Regions from separate parts of the Bacillus sp. FJAT-42376 genome, predicted to be linked through region 1. Evidence: riboswitches for the same ligand, from Rfam matches in the RefSeq annotation. Region 1 holds a riboswitch; the other holds the start of a gene.
What was found. Region 1 has a riboswitch for thiamine pyrophosphate ahead of CEF21_RS18420 (thiamine phosphate synthase). Riboswitches for the same ligand answer to the same signal wherever they lie in the genome.

Region 1 (8,018 bases):
CTTATCTCTTACCCTTTTTCGGAATACAATAAGCCTTTTTTTTTGAAACCCTTAAAAAATCAAAATGGAATTATCCCGGTACTCTTCTTTTTTTCGATCCTTTAACCTCTTTTTCATAGAGGAAAATCCAGTTTTTCCTGAAGAAAAATTCACCCTCTCCAATTCCAATCTTCCCGTCGTTTCCTCGTGAAAAACCTATCCTGCTAAGCTAATAAAAATAAGGAGCCCGCAGATTGCCGGCTCCTTATTTTAACCAAAATAGCGGGAATATAATGATCTTGCTTCATTTGTGTTCTTTGTTCCATGAACAAGAACTCTCCCGTCTTTAAAGGCAACGACTCTGTATGCCCCCTTTTTGAAAGAAAGCAGAAAGGGGGTAAGAGAGAGATTTTCCACTTTCCCCGCAAGTCTTTCAGCTGACTCTTCCAAACTGATTTGACTGTCTTTTGGCGGCCGGATTTGAACGGTATCTCTTCCGCAGAGGACCGCCGTTCTCGAAGTGTTCTCCATTTGAAGAAACGGATAATCCGGATTGGATCCGCATGTTGAGCAGTCATTTTTCTTCATTTTGTCTATTTTCATTGAAGCATACCGATTATTCCATACGTCAAAGGAGTACAGCTCTGTTCTTACTGCCTCCTTGCTGCCGGATAGGATCTTCAGTGCCTGGGCAGTCTGATGAGAAACGGTCATGCTGACTGCAGGTGCAATAATTCCTGCAGTATCGCACGTTTCCCCGCCCATTGGCATTTTCCCCATCAAGCATGCCAGACAGGGGCCATTTCCAGGGATAAATGTACAGGACAGCCCATAGCTTCCGATGCATGCACCATAAATCCATGGAATTCCGTGACGGTATGCCAGGTCATTGATCATCCATCTTGTTTCGAAATTATCTGTTCCATCCATGATTAAATCGATGCCCGAAGAAATGATTTGCTCCATCATCCTTGGGTCGGCATGCAGGACATGGGCTTCTAGATGAGTGTGGCTGCTTATTTGCTTCAGCCTCCTCCTCGCAGCCTCCGCTTTCGGCATCTGCTCCACAGCATCCTGTTCCGAGAACAGCTGCTGGCGCTGAAGATTGCTTTCATCCACATAGTCGCGGTCAACGATAATCAATTTTCCTATTCCCGCCCTTACAAGCGTTTCAGCAATTCCGCTCCCAAGCGCTCCGCAGCCAATCAGCAAAACCGTCTTCGCAGAAATTTCCTCCTGCCCTCTCTGGCCATTCGGAAAAAAAAGAACCTGCCTTGAATACCGCTCATTCAATGACGCTCATTCCTTCACTCGGGCTGCTAGCTGAAGCGTACCGCTTTTTCGGAATTCTGCCTGCTTCCATTCCAAGGCGGCCTGCCGCTACAGCTAATTTCATAGCAGCTGCCATTTTCACCGGATCCTCAGCTGCGGATACAGCTGTATTCAAGAGCACGCCATCTGCTCCCATTTCCATAGCCAATGCTGCATCAGCAGGACTGCCGATTCCAGCATCCACGATTACAGGCACGTCGGCCTGCTCGATAATCAGCCCTAAATTCAGAGGATTGACGATTCCCATACCAGAGCCAATTGGTGAAGCGCCAGGCATTACAGCATGTACACCCAACTCCTGCAGACGTTTGGCTAAAATGACATCATCTGAAATATAAGGGAGAACAATGAATCCTTCTTCTAATAGAGTTTCACATGCCTTCATCGTTTCAAAAGGGTCCGGCAAAAGGGTCTGAAAATCTCCAATCACTTCCACCTTAATCATCGTACATAGACCTGAAGCTTTAGCAAGCCTTGCAATCCTTACCGCTTCCTCCGCATTTTTCGCACCAGCTGTGTTCGGCAGGAGAGCATATCGGCTCAAATCCAGTTTTTCTAATAGATTAGGCTGGGACTGATCGAATACATCCATTCTTCTTACAGCAAATGTTAAGATTTCGGTCTCCGATTCCTCGATTGCTTTTTTTTGAGTGTCAAAATCCGGATATTTTCCAGTTCCAAGCAATAATCTTGAATCAAATGATAAGGGTCCAATTTTCAGCATATTATCCGCCTCCTACAAATGTCACAATCTCAAACACATCTTCCTGTTCAACAGGTTCTTCCTGATGTGACGCCCGTTCAAGTATTTCCGTATTTTTCTCTATGATGATTGTTTTTCCGTCAATCTCCAAATGCCTTGTCAATTCCGAAACTAAACGGATCGAATCCGGAATCTCCGTCCAATTCCCGTTAATTTTCACTTTCAAATTGATTCCCCCCGGTGAGTACAGGCTCTCTTTCCATAAGCTCCAGCATCATTTTACCCGCAGCAGGACTCAGCAGAATTCCATTGCGGTAATGCCCAGTACATGCATACAGCCCTTTCACTTCAGGATGTCTTTCCATGTATGGGTCCTTGCTTGCGCTTTGCGGCCGGAAGCCGCTCCATGCCTTTTCAAAGTTTGCATTTTCAATCGATGGAAGAATCCGCTTCGCTGTCTCCATTAAGCTGCTCATCCCGGTAAGCGAAACCTCTTTTGTAAAATCGCGTTCCTTTACGGTAGCACCGATTATGTACCGGCCCCCTCTTTTTGGAACGATATAAAATCCATGTTTGTACAAAGGAGAGCCAACCAGCTTTTTCTTACTCAGCACACTGATTATTTCTCCCTTAACCGGATACGTTTCGTACAGCAGATTAAATGATTTCAAAAAAGCCGAGCTCCAGGCCCCTGCAGCAATCAGGACGGTATCGGCATGAAAAATCCGGCCATTTGCTCTGACTCCTGCCGTCTTGCCGTTTTCCACTATGATTTTCTCTACAGTGGTATATTCAAAGATTTCTGTCCCGTAATGCAGGGCAGACTGTTCAAATGCCTTCGTTAACGCGGGGGCTATCACGTGGCCATCCTTTGGATAATACACACCGCCCGTGACATGATTTGAAAGAAGAGGCTCCTGTTTCAGCAAATCCTTCCTTGTCAGCAATTCGGCGGGTTCTCCTGTTTCTGACTGCCATACCGCTGTCTTTTCAAGTGCAGCGAGCTCTTCTTCTGTTTCTGCTATCTTATAAATCCCTTTTTCCTCATAGCCAATATCAATTCCCGATACCTCTCTTAATTCTTTTGAAAGGTCCGGGAACATGGCTCTGCTTTTCCTCGCGAGATCGAACAATGGATCATATTCATCCCACTCCGCCTGAACTCCCAGCAGACCGGCTGCCGCACCTGAACTTTCCTGTCCTGCTTTTCCTTTTTCTAAAATGACTGTTTTGTATCCTTTTTTTGATAATTCATAGGCAGCTGAGCAGCCCATTACGCCTCCTCCGATAATGCATACATCGTATTTATTCATAGGGTCGCCTCCTTGCACCGCGTAAGGGCTTTTCTATATTGATCTGCCGCCTCCGCAGGATTACTGCTATCCCATATTCCGGACATCACGCAGATTCCATCTAAATCCGCCTTTGCTAAATCTTGAATATGCTCAGGAAGGATCCCGCCGATCCCAAGGACATGAATAGAAAGCTGATTGGAGATTTCTTTGGCTTTTTCAATTCCCCGGGGCTGTAACGCCCTCTTGCTCCCTGTTTCAAATAAGTGGCCAAACAGCACTGAATCTGCTCCTTCTGCCTCTGCAGCAGCCGCTTCTTCAAGAGAGTGGACAGACTTTCCCGCATGTAATTCGGGCCATTTCTTTTTTACGAGGAATGGGGAAAGGCTTCTATACCCAAGCTGCACTCTGCTGATCCCTGCGGCCGCTGCTACATCAACCCGGTCATTCATTACAATTTTCCTTCGCGGAATGCCATTTTGTACAAGCAGCATGACTCCTTCAAACACTTCCATGGCTGTTTTCTCTTTTTCGCGAATGTGCAAATAATCTACTTTTGAACCCGCTTCCTTCATAAAATGGAGCACTGCACTGAATGGAAGTTTCCCATTTGTTACGGCATGAAATTCCACCAGATCCCCCCTAACTCGGAATGTAAATCATAAAAAAAAGCGCTTTCCAAAGGGAAAGCGGCTGCAAAAATACCTATTTGCGAACCACTTCCCTTCGCCGGCATTATCCGGATCAGGTGATAAGGGTTAAAGCGTTTCCGCTTCTCTCAGCCTCTGCAGGCACCCCCAGTGAAATGTTCCTATTCATTTAATCTTTTCCTTTGCACTGTCAAGCTGATTTGCTTCGTAATGGCTTTTTCACCTGATCCTGCTGCTCCGGGCATGGGAATGGGTGATTCCGCAATGATGAAAACCTTACAAGACAATAGACATTTTGACCATAATAAAAGCCCATTTCACTAAAAGGAAATGGGCTTAACATACACAAGTACACATAGCCGCTTCCCTCCGCTAGTACGAACTAGATCAGGTATAAGGGTCAAAAACTCAGATTTTTCTCTCAGCCGGCCTACCGGCTCCCCTAGCAAACTTTTCTATTGGTCTTATTCTATAATTATACCATTACAGGTAAATAAATCAAATTTCCTCAAAATACAAATGGGCATGCAGGCTGCACCCCGGATTGAAATCCATTTTGCATTCAGGGCATTTCGAATCACATTCTGCATATTCTCGAACAGTCCATTCTGAACCGCATCCCCCGCAAAGAACAGCTTTTTCATCAAACTTTTCTTTTGGCCATACGGCGGCTGGATGGCTGGCATGCTCCTCATGGCATAAATGACATGGATAGTACTCCATACAGCAATAAAATTTAATCGCGATGATATCAAGCCGGCTATGGTAATGGGTGCAGCGCGTCTCTTCGTCAATAGCGGACCCTTTTACCTCTGCCCGATGATTCCTGATCAGATTCGGTCACTCCTTATCTTCGAAATTGCAGCATCCCGCTGCCCTCTTTATCGAGCATAACATAAATCATACAGGAAATTGAATCTTCTGGATGGCTGGATTCTTATGCACCTGAATCCAGGTCATGTTTCAGCAGACGATAAAAAAAGAACCTCCCGGAATGGCGCACTTGGCGTTCCAGAAGATTCTTTTCATTGATTTTTGGCGCTATGGACTTTTACAAAAAGTCTTTTTTCACTTATCTTCTTTTGTATCGTTGTAATACTGGACGCTGTACTGTGCGCCCTCAGAAACCATTTTGTTATCTTCAATATCCTGAGGATCAGGGTTTCCGCCCTTTTCAACCGGGAAATGATCTTCTTTATTTTTTTCCTTTGAGAACATGGATACAACTTTTCCCTGAGCCTGCTTTACGTTATCAGTCAATTTTTCACGTCTTGACTTGTCCTTAAGATACACCGTTGCCGCAACTCCTGCTGTTGATAAAGCTACACCTGAAATAATAAATCCATTGCGTTTATTCATGGATGATTCTCCTTTCAAAACCAATGATTTGATGTTGATATTAAATTACCCCTCTCTAAATTTGTTAAACATAAAGCTCTGATAAACTTGGCTGTTGATTTCCGTTCTTTCCTTGGGCGGTCGGTAAGGCTTTGCGCGCCTGCGTGGTCTCACCTTTCCCGCTGCTCTAAGCAGGAGTCTCGCGCCTTCCACTTCAATCAACTGGTGTTAAAAATCAACATCAGGTTTTAACAGAGCGAAACATAAAAAAAGAGCCCCTCCAAAATATGGGGGCTCTTGCCGCTTATTCTTCTGATTTTACTACAGCATGACCGCCAAACTCATTTCTTAGTGCAGAAACAACTTTGCCGTGGAATGTATCATTTTCCTGTGAACGGTACCGCATAAAAAGGGACATGGCAATGACAGGAGCAGAAGCCTGGAAATCAAGGGCAGCTTCCACAGTCCATTTCCCTTCTCCCGAAGAGTTCATTACTCCGCGGATTCCTGAGAGCCCGGGATCCTTTGAAAAAGCATTTTCCATTAATTCCATTAACCAGGAACGGATAACGGATCCATTGTTCCAAACTCTTGAAACTTCTTTATAATCATAGTCGAAATCACTCTTGTCCAAGATCTCAAAACCTTCAGCAATGGATTGCATCATTCCGTATTCAATACCGTTATGAACCATTTTGAGGAAATGTCCGCTGCCCGGCTTTCCGGCATGAAGATATCCATTTTCCACAGAAAGGTCACGGAATAGTTTTTCCACCGATGCAAATGCTTCCGGTTCAGCGCCAATCATCGTACAAATCCCGTTTCTTGCCCCTTCTGTACCGCCGCTTGTTCCGCAGTCTACAAAATAAATTCCTTTTTCTTTCAGTTCCTTCCCCCGTCTGATGGTATCTTTGTAATTGGAATTACCGCCATCAATCAGGATATCGCCTTCTCCCAAATGAGAAGAAACTTCTTTAAGAACATTCTCTGTGATGTCTCCGGCCGGAACCATCATCCAAATCACTTTTGGAGAAGGAAGTTTTTCAGCAAGCATTTGAATGCTGTCTGCTGTATCAATTCCTTCAGCCTTTATGTTTTGCAGTGCTTCAGCACTTACGTCATTTGCGATCACTTCATAGCCATGATCCTTCATATTCAGGGCGAGATTGTATCCCATTTTCCCCAGCCCAATTAAGCCTATTTTCATGATGCTGCCTCCTTCAATCTGTACACAAACTCTATGTATTCCTCCACATTACTATACCATTATTTGATGAAAACTGACGAAAAAACTTCTGGAAAGCATTTCAAAATCCAATTGCCGCTCTTCTTAACCAACCATGCATAAATAACCTTCTTCAAGACAATCTAAGAAAAAGGCTATGTTAATGCATGTTGTTTATTTTTAACACCTGTTGATAGGAGCGGAGGGCGTGAGACTCCTGCGGGAGCAGCATGACCTGTGAGACCCCGCAATGGCGAAGCCAGGAGAAGGCTCACCGCACGCCCCGCGGAAAGTGAACGACTGCTAGCTGCAATCAACAGCCGAGTTTAACAGAGCTAGAAAAAAAAGGAGGGATCCGAATGAAAAGAATGACACTTTTCCTTCTTGGATTCACCATGCTTCTTTCCGGATGTATGGGAAATGGAAATGCCAGTGACAGCGGTACACAAAATAAAATGATGAATTCCGCTAACAGCGTGAATGAAAAACCGCGAGTAGATCAAATAAGCAATAAGACAAAAGATATTACTCATTCAGAAACGGAATTTAAGAAAAGAAAAATTGAAACCATAGGATTTCTTGAGCCAGTGGATGCGAATGCTGCGGCTAAAGAAGTGCGGAATACTGGAAATCTGCTCTCTTATACGGCGTTTTTCAGCTATCGGGTGAAGGAAGATGGGAGCCTGATTCCGCTCGATGATAAAAAGCCGCTCGCAGCTGTTAAGGAAACATCAACTACACCGATGCTCGTACTGACCAATTTTATGGACGGCAATTTTTCTCCGGATATTGCCCATAAAATATTTACCGATAAAAAGGCCTCCGAAAATTTAATTGCGTCTGTTCTCAAAACGATGAAAACAAATGGCTACAAGGCTTTAAATATTGATTTTGAACATATCCGCGAAAAAGACAGAGATCTTTTTAATGGCTTTCTTGAAACCATCATTCCGCGCATTCAAAAAGAGGGCTATATCGTCTCCACCGCCCTTGCCCCTAAAACAAGTGATAAGCAGGCCGGGCCGTGGCACGGGGCCCATGATTACAAACGCCATGGGGAATTAGCGGATTTTGTTATTCTCATGACATATGAATGGGGCTGGTCTGGCGGACCGCCGATGGCTGTATCTCCAATCGAGCAAGTAAAAAGCGTTGTGGACTATGCCCTGACAGAAATTCCAAGAGATAAAATTGTAATGGGAGCTCCGCTATATGGATACGACTGGATTCTTCCTTACAAAAAAGGCAACTCATTCGCAAAAAGAATCGCTCCTCAGGAAGCAGCAGATTTAGCAGTGGCCAAAGGGGCTGAAATCCAGTTTGATAATAAAAGCCAATCCCCTTTCTTCTATTACAAAGCAGCGGATGGGAAAAAGCACGTGGTTTGGTTTGAAAATGAGCAAAGTGCGCGGGCAAAGTTTAAATTGATTCAGGATTACAAACTTCGCGGAGTTGCTTATTGGGTTCTTGGAGAACCGTTCCCTGAAAACTGGGAATTA
Region 2 (8,018 bases), 2.0 Mb from region 1:
CTAAGGAATAGACCACATCTTCTCGTTTCATAGGAATTCCTGCTTTCCTCTTTAATGTAGAAAGGAGATGTAAACCAACCGGAATAAATCAGGGTGCCGAAGAATTCAGCCGGCCGGAACGTCACCGTATCTTCTTTATAAGACATGGGGTTCCTTTCGAGATAAAGGGGAGATATTCCTCCCTACAATCAAAAAAAGTGCGGGACAAGCCCGCACTTTCCTTTAAAATTGCAGCGTTTCCCCGTCTTCCGGTATAGAAACTTTTTCTGACCATTCTTTATCCGAAAGGAATTCCTTCAGCCCGGCCCTTGTCAGCAGACAGTGATTGAGTGTTTCCATATGGATCACAGCGAGTTCTGCGTCCGGAGCTGCCTTCTGAGTCTGTTCGATGTCTTCTTTATCCATGGTGATCACATCACCGCTCGTGTATTGGGCGGCCCCTCCGTTTACAAAAATCACTTCAGGGTGATGCTTCTCGATGGCATCTTCCACGTCTTTGCACCAGACGGTGTCCCCTGCTATATACAGCGTTTTTTCTTCAGGATGGCTAAATACGAATCCGGAAACCGTACCGGTGTGCTTCGTAATTTCGCCCCTCCCGTGCTGGCCGCTTGTTTTTGTTATGGTAATATCTCCAAAGGAAATGGACTCTCCCAATGATTGTGCGTGTACAAACCCATCCTGCCGGAGCACTTCTGCATCATTCTCATTTTGAGCGTATAGGGGAAGTTCCTTAGGCAGAGCCTGTTTCGCTGTTTCATCATAGTGATCGGGATGCAAATGGGTAACAAGTACCGCATCCGCCTTTACGATCTCTTCGATGGAGTCAGGCAGACTGACCAATGGATTCCGCTGGTCCTGATTCGGAGTATTCGGAAATGGAGGCATGGCTCCTTTTTCTGCAAAAAACGGATCGATTAAAAATGTTTTTCCAGCGTAATGGACGTGTAATGTCGCGTTGCGGATAAGACGTATTTCCATTCCAAGTTCCTCCCTTTTGTATGATTCTTCTATAGGATAATATAAGAAGGGACGTGACATACATAGATAAGATCAAGTGAATGCGTTGATTTGCTTGATTTATGAAAGAGGTGGAAGAATGCTCGATCAGACCGACGGAAAAATTATCAGCGAACTGAAGAAAAACGGCCGGATCACGATGAAGGAGCTCGGGCGGAAAGTCCATTTGACGGGTCAGGCTGCTTCTGCCCGGGTAATGAAGCTTGAGGACGAGGGGATGATTGAAGGATATACAATCCAGCTCAACGAAAAGAAAACAGGCTACGCGATCCATGCCTTCCTGAACATTTACACAAACAGCTTTAATCATCAGCCCTACCTTGCGTTCCTGAATGAATCCATGCAGTATGTCCGAAAAAATTTTAAAATCAGCGGCGATGGCTGCTATCTGCTGGAATGCCGGTTTCCGGGCAATGAAGAACTGGACGTATTTCTAACAGGGCTGAATAAATTTGTGAATTACAAGCTTTCCATTGTCATAAACGAAACCCATTCTGTGTAAATTTTTCATGACATTTTATAGGCCATTCATCTCTGGGGAAATCCCCGTGCTACTATAAAGATAAAAAGCAATTCGGAGGACTTATAAATGCAATCCAAGTATAAGACATGGCTTGAAATCCTGCTCGTATCCTTCAAGCTTGGATGTACGTCCTTTGGCGGGCCCATTGCCCACTTAGGCTATTTTCGGGAAGAGTATGTGAAAAAGAAGAAATGGCTGGATGATTCGTCTTATGCGGATATTGTGGCGCTATGCCAGTTCCTGCCCGGTCCGGCCAGCAGCCAGGTCGGGCTGTCCATCGGTTTGCTTCGGGGAGGGGTAATCGGAAGCTTCCTCGCCTGGTTCGGGTTTACGATGCCATCTGTTTTCACGCTGATTTTATTTGCCCATTTGTTCCAGGGGTCGGATGTTCAGAATGCAGGGTGGCTGATGGGACTGAAAATTACGGCTGTCGCAGTTGTTGCCCAGGCTGTAATGGGAATGGGGAAATCGCTTGCGCCAGACCGACCGCGGGTAACACTTGCTGTCCTCGCTGCGATCGGTGCCCTGTTTATTCCTTCCGCATGGGGCCAGATTGGGATCATCGCAGCAGCTGCAATCTTCGGGTGCATTTACTATAAAAATGAAAAAGTTCCTGAAGTTCCGAAGCTTGCCGTATCGGTCAGCAAAAAGGCCGCTTTCGGATCGCTTATTTTATTTGCGGCGCTCCTGGTGCTTTTGCCTGTTCTGCGGCATGTATTCCCCGGCACTTTTATGGCTTTGTTTGATGTGTTTTACAGGGTTGGCTCCCTCGTTTTTGGGGGAGGGCATGTCGTTTTGCCGATGCTTGAAAAAGAAGTCGTTCCGCCGGGCTGGGTGACACAGGATGCATTCCTTGCAGGATATGGCGCGGCTCAGGCTGTGCCTGGCCCGCTGTTTACACTGGCAGCCTACATAGGAGCGGTTATATCCGGCATACCGGGTGCCCTCATTGCAACAGCGGCGATGTTTCTTCCGTCCTTTTTGCTCGTTATGGGGGTTCTCCCTTTCTGGAGCAGAATCCGCAGTGTAAAGGCCGTGCAGGCCGGACTGATGGGAGTGAATGCCGCTGTTGTCGGGATCCTTTTAGCTGCCTTATATCATCCCGTTTTCACAAGCGCCATCCATTCGGCCGGGGCGTTTGCGCTTGCGCTGTCAGCTTTTGCTCTTCTTGTCTATTGGAAACTTCCGCCTTGGCTTGTCGTCGTGCTTACGGTGCTCGGTGGCACACTGATGGACCAGGCAGGCCTGCTTTCGTAAAGAGATGTGGTATAATCATGAACAAGGAAGGTGATTTTGATGAGCAGTAAATCATCCATTTTGAAAAAAGTAGTGGATTATGCAAAGAAAAATCCTGACCAAACGAAAAAAGCATTGAACCTTGTAGGCAAAGCCTTAAAAAACCGAAAAAAGTAAGTAGAAGGATGGCCATTTATGGTCATCTTTTTTTATTTTTCATAAAATCCCCATCAAATGGAAAAATAAGTTCATCTATTTATTGAAATGAGGCTGGAACGATGAAACCGATGTCTTCGTCCGAATTAGCAAATTTGTGGTCTACTTACCAGAAGAAGACGATGCTGCTTCGGATCATAGAACATGCATTAGATGTCACGACCCAGAAAGATATCACATCCATCCTTCACTATGCGTATCAGGAAGAAACAAAATTTGTGAAAGAAATCGCCCAGCTTTTAAAAAAGGAAGGGGCGTCCATTCCTGAAGGGTTTGATGAAACCGATGTGAACCGGAATGCGGAAAGGCTGTTCGATCAATATTTTTATATCCGTTTTTTGCGCATGCTGATGAAACTTGGAATCGGACTGAACGCCGTCCATTTATCGATGGTATACAGAAATGACATCCACGATTTTTTCTCGAGAACGTCTGCCCATTCTAATAAAGTGTTCGGAATGTGTACAAATTGTCTTCTTCAAGTGGGCAATGGAACGATTCCTCCGGTTATACAGATGCCGGAACATCCTAAATATGTGGAAAAGGAAAAATATCTGGCAGGATTTCATTTCCGCAAGAGACCGCTCAATGCGACCGAGCTATCCATCATTTATCATATTGTTGAAAACAACAATTTCGGCGCGCAGCTCATGAAGGGTTTGGCGAAGGTAGTGAAAGAGCCGGCTGTCAAAAACTATATGAAGAAGGGCGAGACGCTCGCCATCGATTTGTATCAATCGTATGGCAAGCTGATGGAGGGGAGCGGCATTTCGGTTTCTGCCTTGCCTGGAGCGGTTATTGCCGAGACAAAAACTTCACCATACTCCGATAAGCTGATTATGTATCTGATCAACCTTCTCAGCAGTTTAGGACTGACAAGCAACGCCTTGGGAACGACGTACAGCCTGAGGCCGGATCTTCCGCTGAAAATGGCGCTTTCGGCGAGAGATATTTATTCGTTTGCAAAAGAAGGCGGAAAAATCATGATTGATCATCATTGGATGGAAGAAATACCGGCGGCTGTCATGAAACGCTAGTTGAATTTTTTCCTCTGCATGTTATGATGGACCTGGAAAATAAAATACCGCATTGCCACTAGGGGAGCCTTAAAATAGGCTGAGACCGGAGCAGACTCCGGGACCCTTGGAACCTGATCTGGTTTGAACCAGCGGAGGGAAGTGGGAGATTGTCTGTTTATGATCTTTCCCGCTCTTATCCGCTAAGAGCGGTTTTTTATTTTTAAGCTCTGTTAAACTAGGATGTTGATTTCCGTTTCAGGCGCTAGCTTTCCGCGGGGCGGGCGGTGAGCCTCCTCGCCGCTTTGCGGCTGCGGGGTCTCACCTGTCCCGCTGCTCTCAGCTCGGAGTCTCACGCCTTCCACTTCAATCAACATCAGACTAACAGAGCCTATTTTTACACAAAAACATGCAGGGGGAATTCGGAAATGGCATCTTTTACAGAAACACTGAGGAACGCAACCGATTCAATTTGGGAGGCGAATTTCAATCATCCATTTGTGAAAGGAATCGGCGATGGAACACTCCCTCTTGAAAAATTCCGCTACTACGTCATGCAGGATGCGTATTATTTATCCCACTTTGCCAAAGTACAGGCGCTCGCAGGAGGGATGGCGGATGATCTTCATGTCACAGCCCGGATGGCTTTTCATGCTCAAGGGACGTACGAAGCAGAGCTTTCGCTTCATGAAAAATTTTCCGCACTGCTGCAGATCACCGATGAAGAGAAACAAGCTTTTGAACCATCACCAACGGCATACGCCTACACTTCCCACATGTATCGTTCTGCGGTTACCGGCAGCCTTGGGGAGATCATCGCCTGTATTTTGCCGTGCTACTGGATTTATTACGAAATTGGCGAACGGCTGAAAGAATGTCAGCCGGAAGAGCCGATTTACCGCGAATGGATTGCAGCCTACGGCGGAGAATGGTTTAAAGAACTCGTTTACGAACAGCTCGAGCGTCTCGATCAGCTCGCTCTTGAAGCTTCCGAAAAAGAACGCCAGAAAATGCTCCGGCACTTTACCATCAGCTGCAAGTACGAACTGGCATTTTGGGAAATGGCGTACACGATGGAACAATGGCCGGATGTGGCCGGTGCTGAAGTACGGTAAAAAAACGCGGAACAAATGCTGGCCGGCAGGATCCCAGTCAAGTCAGGTACGGATAGAAATTAGGAGTACGATATGAAGCGGGGCTTTTGCAGCGGAATAGATCCGCGTGCGGACTGAAGTGTCCGATTTCCGATCCAGAACCTCCGATAAATGGCAGCCTCCGGGACACATATGACCAAAAAAGCCGTTCTCCCTAATCAGGAGGACGGCTTTTTCTCAATCTGCTATTTCATCATCAAAAGGATTAATTACATAAATATAAGCGTGGGCTAAGTCGATTCGGAGGATCCATTCCCATGGAACATCCAGTCTTTTATAGATCGCTTTCCAAAACTCAGCGGATTTTGTTTCAAACTCCAGGTATTCCTGAAGAAGCTCCTTATAAGACACTCCCTGGATCTGGATGTTTGAATCCATTAGACGCATGTGGGCGAGGTGCCTGCACTCCAAATCCTGTGCCATTAGAAGTTCTTCCTGTGTGGCCGTTCCGATAACGGTACCGTCCTCAGGAATCGCCGCAAAAACGTTTACATTTTCATCTACTGTTACGGGCTGATCATCGAAGCGCATGAGTCATGTCCTCCTTGTTTTGGAATAGGGTGGTTCTTTCTCTATCATACCTTAAATGTCAGAATAATGACACGATTAAACGCTGGTTTGAGGTCAGAATTTAGGGGAAAACAGGCAGTACGGGCGAGACAGATTCACATAAGGAGGATTTTCATCATGTTCGAGCTTCGGGATGTGCTCACGCTCCTCTGGTCGCTTTGTATTGTTCTGCCTATTGCTTCGTTCATCCACCAACTCGGCCATACGATTATGGCGCTCGTTTTTGGCGGAAAAGGCACCTTTACAATCGGAAGAGGGAAAACGCTGTTTACGTTTAAGTGCTTTACTGTAAAACGCTTATATTTTCTGGATTCTTTTTGCCAGTACGAAGGATTAAAGTATGATAACCGTGCTACTCATGCGCTTGTCTATGGAGGGGGAGCCCTTTTTAATCTTCTCTCGATTTTAATTTTGAATTTCCTGATTATAAAAGGTGTACTGGAACCGCATATGTTTTTCTATCAGTTTGCTTATTTTTCAAGCTACTACGTTATTTTTTCATTGCTTCCGGTCCGTTATTCCGATCATCATCCCAGTGATGGAATGGCGATTTACGAAGTGATCCGGCACGGGAGAAAATGCGATCCCGTTGATTGAGGTCCGGTTCTGTTCAAGCGGCAAAAAAAAACCGCCCTCAGGCGGCTGCGTTACAGTTTGGTCAAGTAATAAAGAAACCAGACAGCGTGGTTCTGTTCATCCGATGCGGCTCTTCTGAATATTCGCTTTATATAGGCGTTTGTTGACTTATCATAAATATTCAAGTAAAAATCCACCGTTTCCTGCTCATCTTTAATGGCTGCATTAAGTCCCTTCTCGTATGTGGATGCACACTCTTCGGTCAGCTGAGGTTTATGCTGGCGCCCGGTCAGAGAGAGGTAAATCTGCGAAATCTCCTCATAATGTCTTTTCTCATCCATTCGAATCTCCAAAATCTTATCCCGCTGTTCCTGTGTCGGCGCCTGCTTGGCCAGCACCTCATAGCAAGTAATCGCTGTGTATTCTCCGTCCAATGCTTTTGCTATATCTTTCGCAAGCAGTGCATTTTGATTCATCTGCCGCTGATATTCTTCGTAATACGAATATTGCATGTCCTTAAAACCCCCTATTTAACTGGCTTGATAAACTATATGACAGAAATTTCAATTTAGTAGTGAAAAGGTTCGGAACATTCTTTATAATAAACTCTAAAACCATCAGAAGGTCCGGCTTTTGGACCGAAACTCAGCTTCTTCATCCCGAGAAGGAAAAAGAGCAGTGAGTGGAATGGAGAAATGAAAATACGATTCTCTTTGGTGAAAGAGAATGCTTTAGGGGGAGCAGCAGATGATCAGACAGTTATCAGAAAAGGACCACGGGCAATGTTTCGCATACATTTCCAAGAAGCCCGCGGAAAATTTATTTTTAATCGGGGACATTGAAGCATTCGGATATGATGAGTCTTTCCAGAAAGTGTGGGGGGATTTTGATGAGGACGGGGAGCTTAAAGGGGTTCTTTTAAAATATGAAGTAAACTATATCCCTTTTTCTTATGGAGAGTTTGACGCGGAGGGTTTCGCAGATATTATGAAGAGGGATCCAGAGTGGCAAATTCTTTCCGGACTTGAAGAGGTGACAGCGAAGCTTGAGCCTTACCTTAACCGGAAAACGGATAAGCGGGTTTTATATTATGCCAAGTGCAATACGCTTGAAGGAACCGGGGAGGATGATTCAGCGGTTTCCGTAAAAAAAGCAGAGATCGATGACGCTGAAAAAATCATCGGGCTTCACAAAAAAATTGAGGAATTCACTGGCAGCGAAAGCATCGAAAGCAAGCGCCGCAACATGGAAAAGGGCGTTTCCAGGACGTATTATGTGGAAGCGGACAGCATGATGGTGAGCGCGGCATCAACGGCCGCTGAAAATTCTTTGTCCGCGATGGTGGTCGGGGTCTGTACGGTCAATGAGCATAAGCAAAAAGGGTATGCGACGGCATGCATGCTGAAGCTTTGCGGCGAGGTGCTGGACGAGGGAAGGGAGCTTTGTTTGTTTTACGATAATCCCGCTGCAGGGAAAATTTATAAGCGAATCGGATTTAAGGATATCGGAATGTGGACGATGTATAAGTGTTTATAATCGGACGGGCTGCCTGTAAAAAGGCAGTTTTTTTAATGCCGGAGTCCATTGGCTCATAGTATAAGACTATCGAAGTATTGATTAAAAGTGTCATATTCATTATGATTAATGAGATTGATTCTCATTATCGGAAAGGGAAGAGGGCCAACTGCCATGGAGTTTGAACAAAAA

Region 2: linked by a shared signal. The riboswitch ahead of tenA (thiaminase II) and the one ahead of CEF21_RS18420 (thiamine phosphate synthase) in region 1 are both predicted to bind thiamine pyrophosphate.

Annotation. Positions count from the first base shown of each region.
Region 1 covers NZ_CP033906.1:3,658,017-3,666,034, forward strand. Annotated here, with positions in the region: gene CEF21_RS18400 (ThiF family adenylyltransferase) at 250-1,272, opposite strand; gene CEF21_RS18405 (thiazole synthase) at 1,265-2,035, opposite strand; gene thiS (sulfur carrier protein ThiS) at 2,037-2,234, opposite strand; gene thiO (glycine oxidase ThiO) at 2,224-3,327, opposite strand; gene CEF21_RS18420 (thiamine phosphate synthase) at 3,324-3,938, opposite strand; TPP riboswitch at 4,011-4,115, opposite strand; TPP riboswitch at 4,304-4,410, opposite strand; gene CEF21_RS18425 (CHY zinc finger protein) at 4,455-4,787, opposite strand; gene CEF21_RS18430 (hypothetical protein) at 5,025-5,315, opposite strand; gene gnd (phosphogluconate dehydrogenase (NAD(+)-dependent, decarboxylating)) at 5,599-6,501, opposite strand; gene CEF21_RS18440 (glycosyl hydrolase family 18 protein) at 6,879-8,018, shown strand, end outside.
Region 2 covers NZ_CP033906.1:1,422,586-1,430,603, forward strand. Annotated here, with positions in the region: gene CEF21_RS07265 (NUDIX hydrolase) at 1-31, opposite strand, end outside; gene CEF21_RS07270 (MBL fold metallo-hydrolase) at 223-981, opposite strand; gene CEF21_RS07275 (Lrp/AsnC family transcriptional regulator) at 1,100-1,522, shown strand; gene chrA (chromate efflux transporter) at 1,610-2,800, shown strand; gene CEF21_RS07285 (DUF3231 family protein) at 3,058-4,032, shown strand; TPP riboswitch at 4,083-4,189, shown strand; gene tenA (thiaminase II) at 4,440-5,126, shown strand; gene CEF21_RS07300 (hypothetical protein) at 5,343-5,696, opposite strand; gene CEF21_RS07305 (RIP metalloprotease) at 5,853-6,332, shown strand; gene CEF21_RS07310 (ferritin-like domain-containing protein) at 6,383-6,823, opposite strand; gene CEF21_RS07315 (GNAT family N-acetyltransferase) at 7,059-7,847, shown strand; gene CEF21_RS07320 (IucA/IucC family protein) at 8,001-8,018, shown strand, end outside.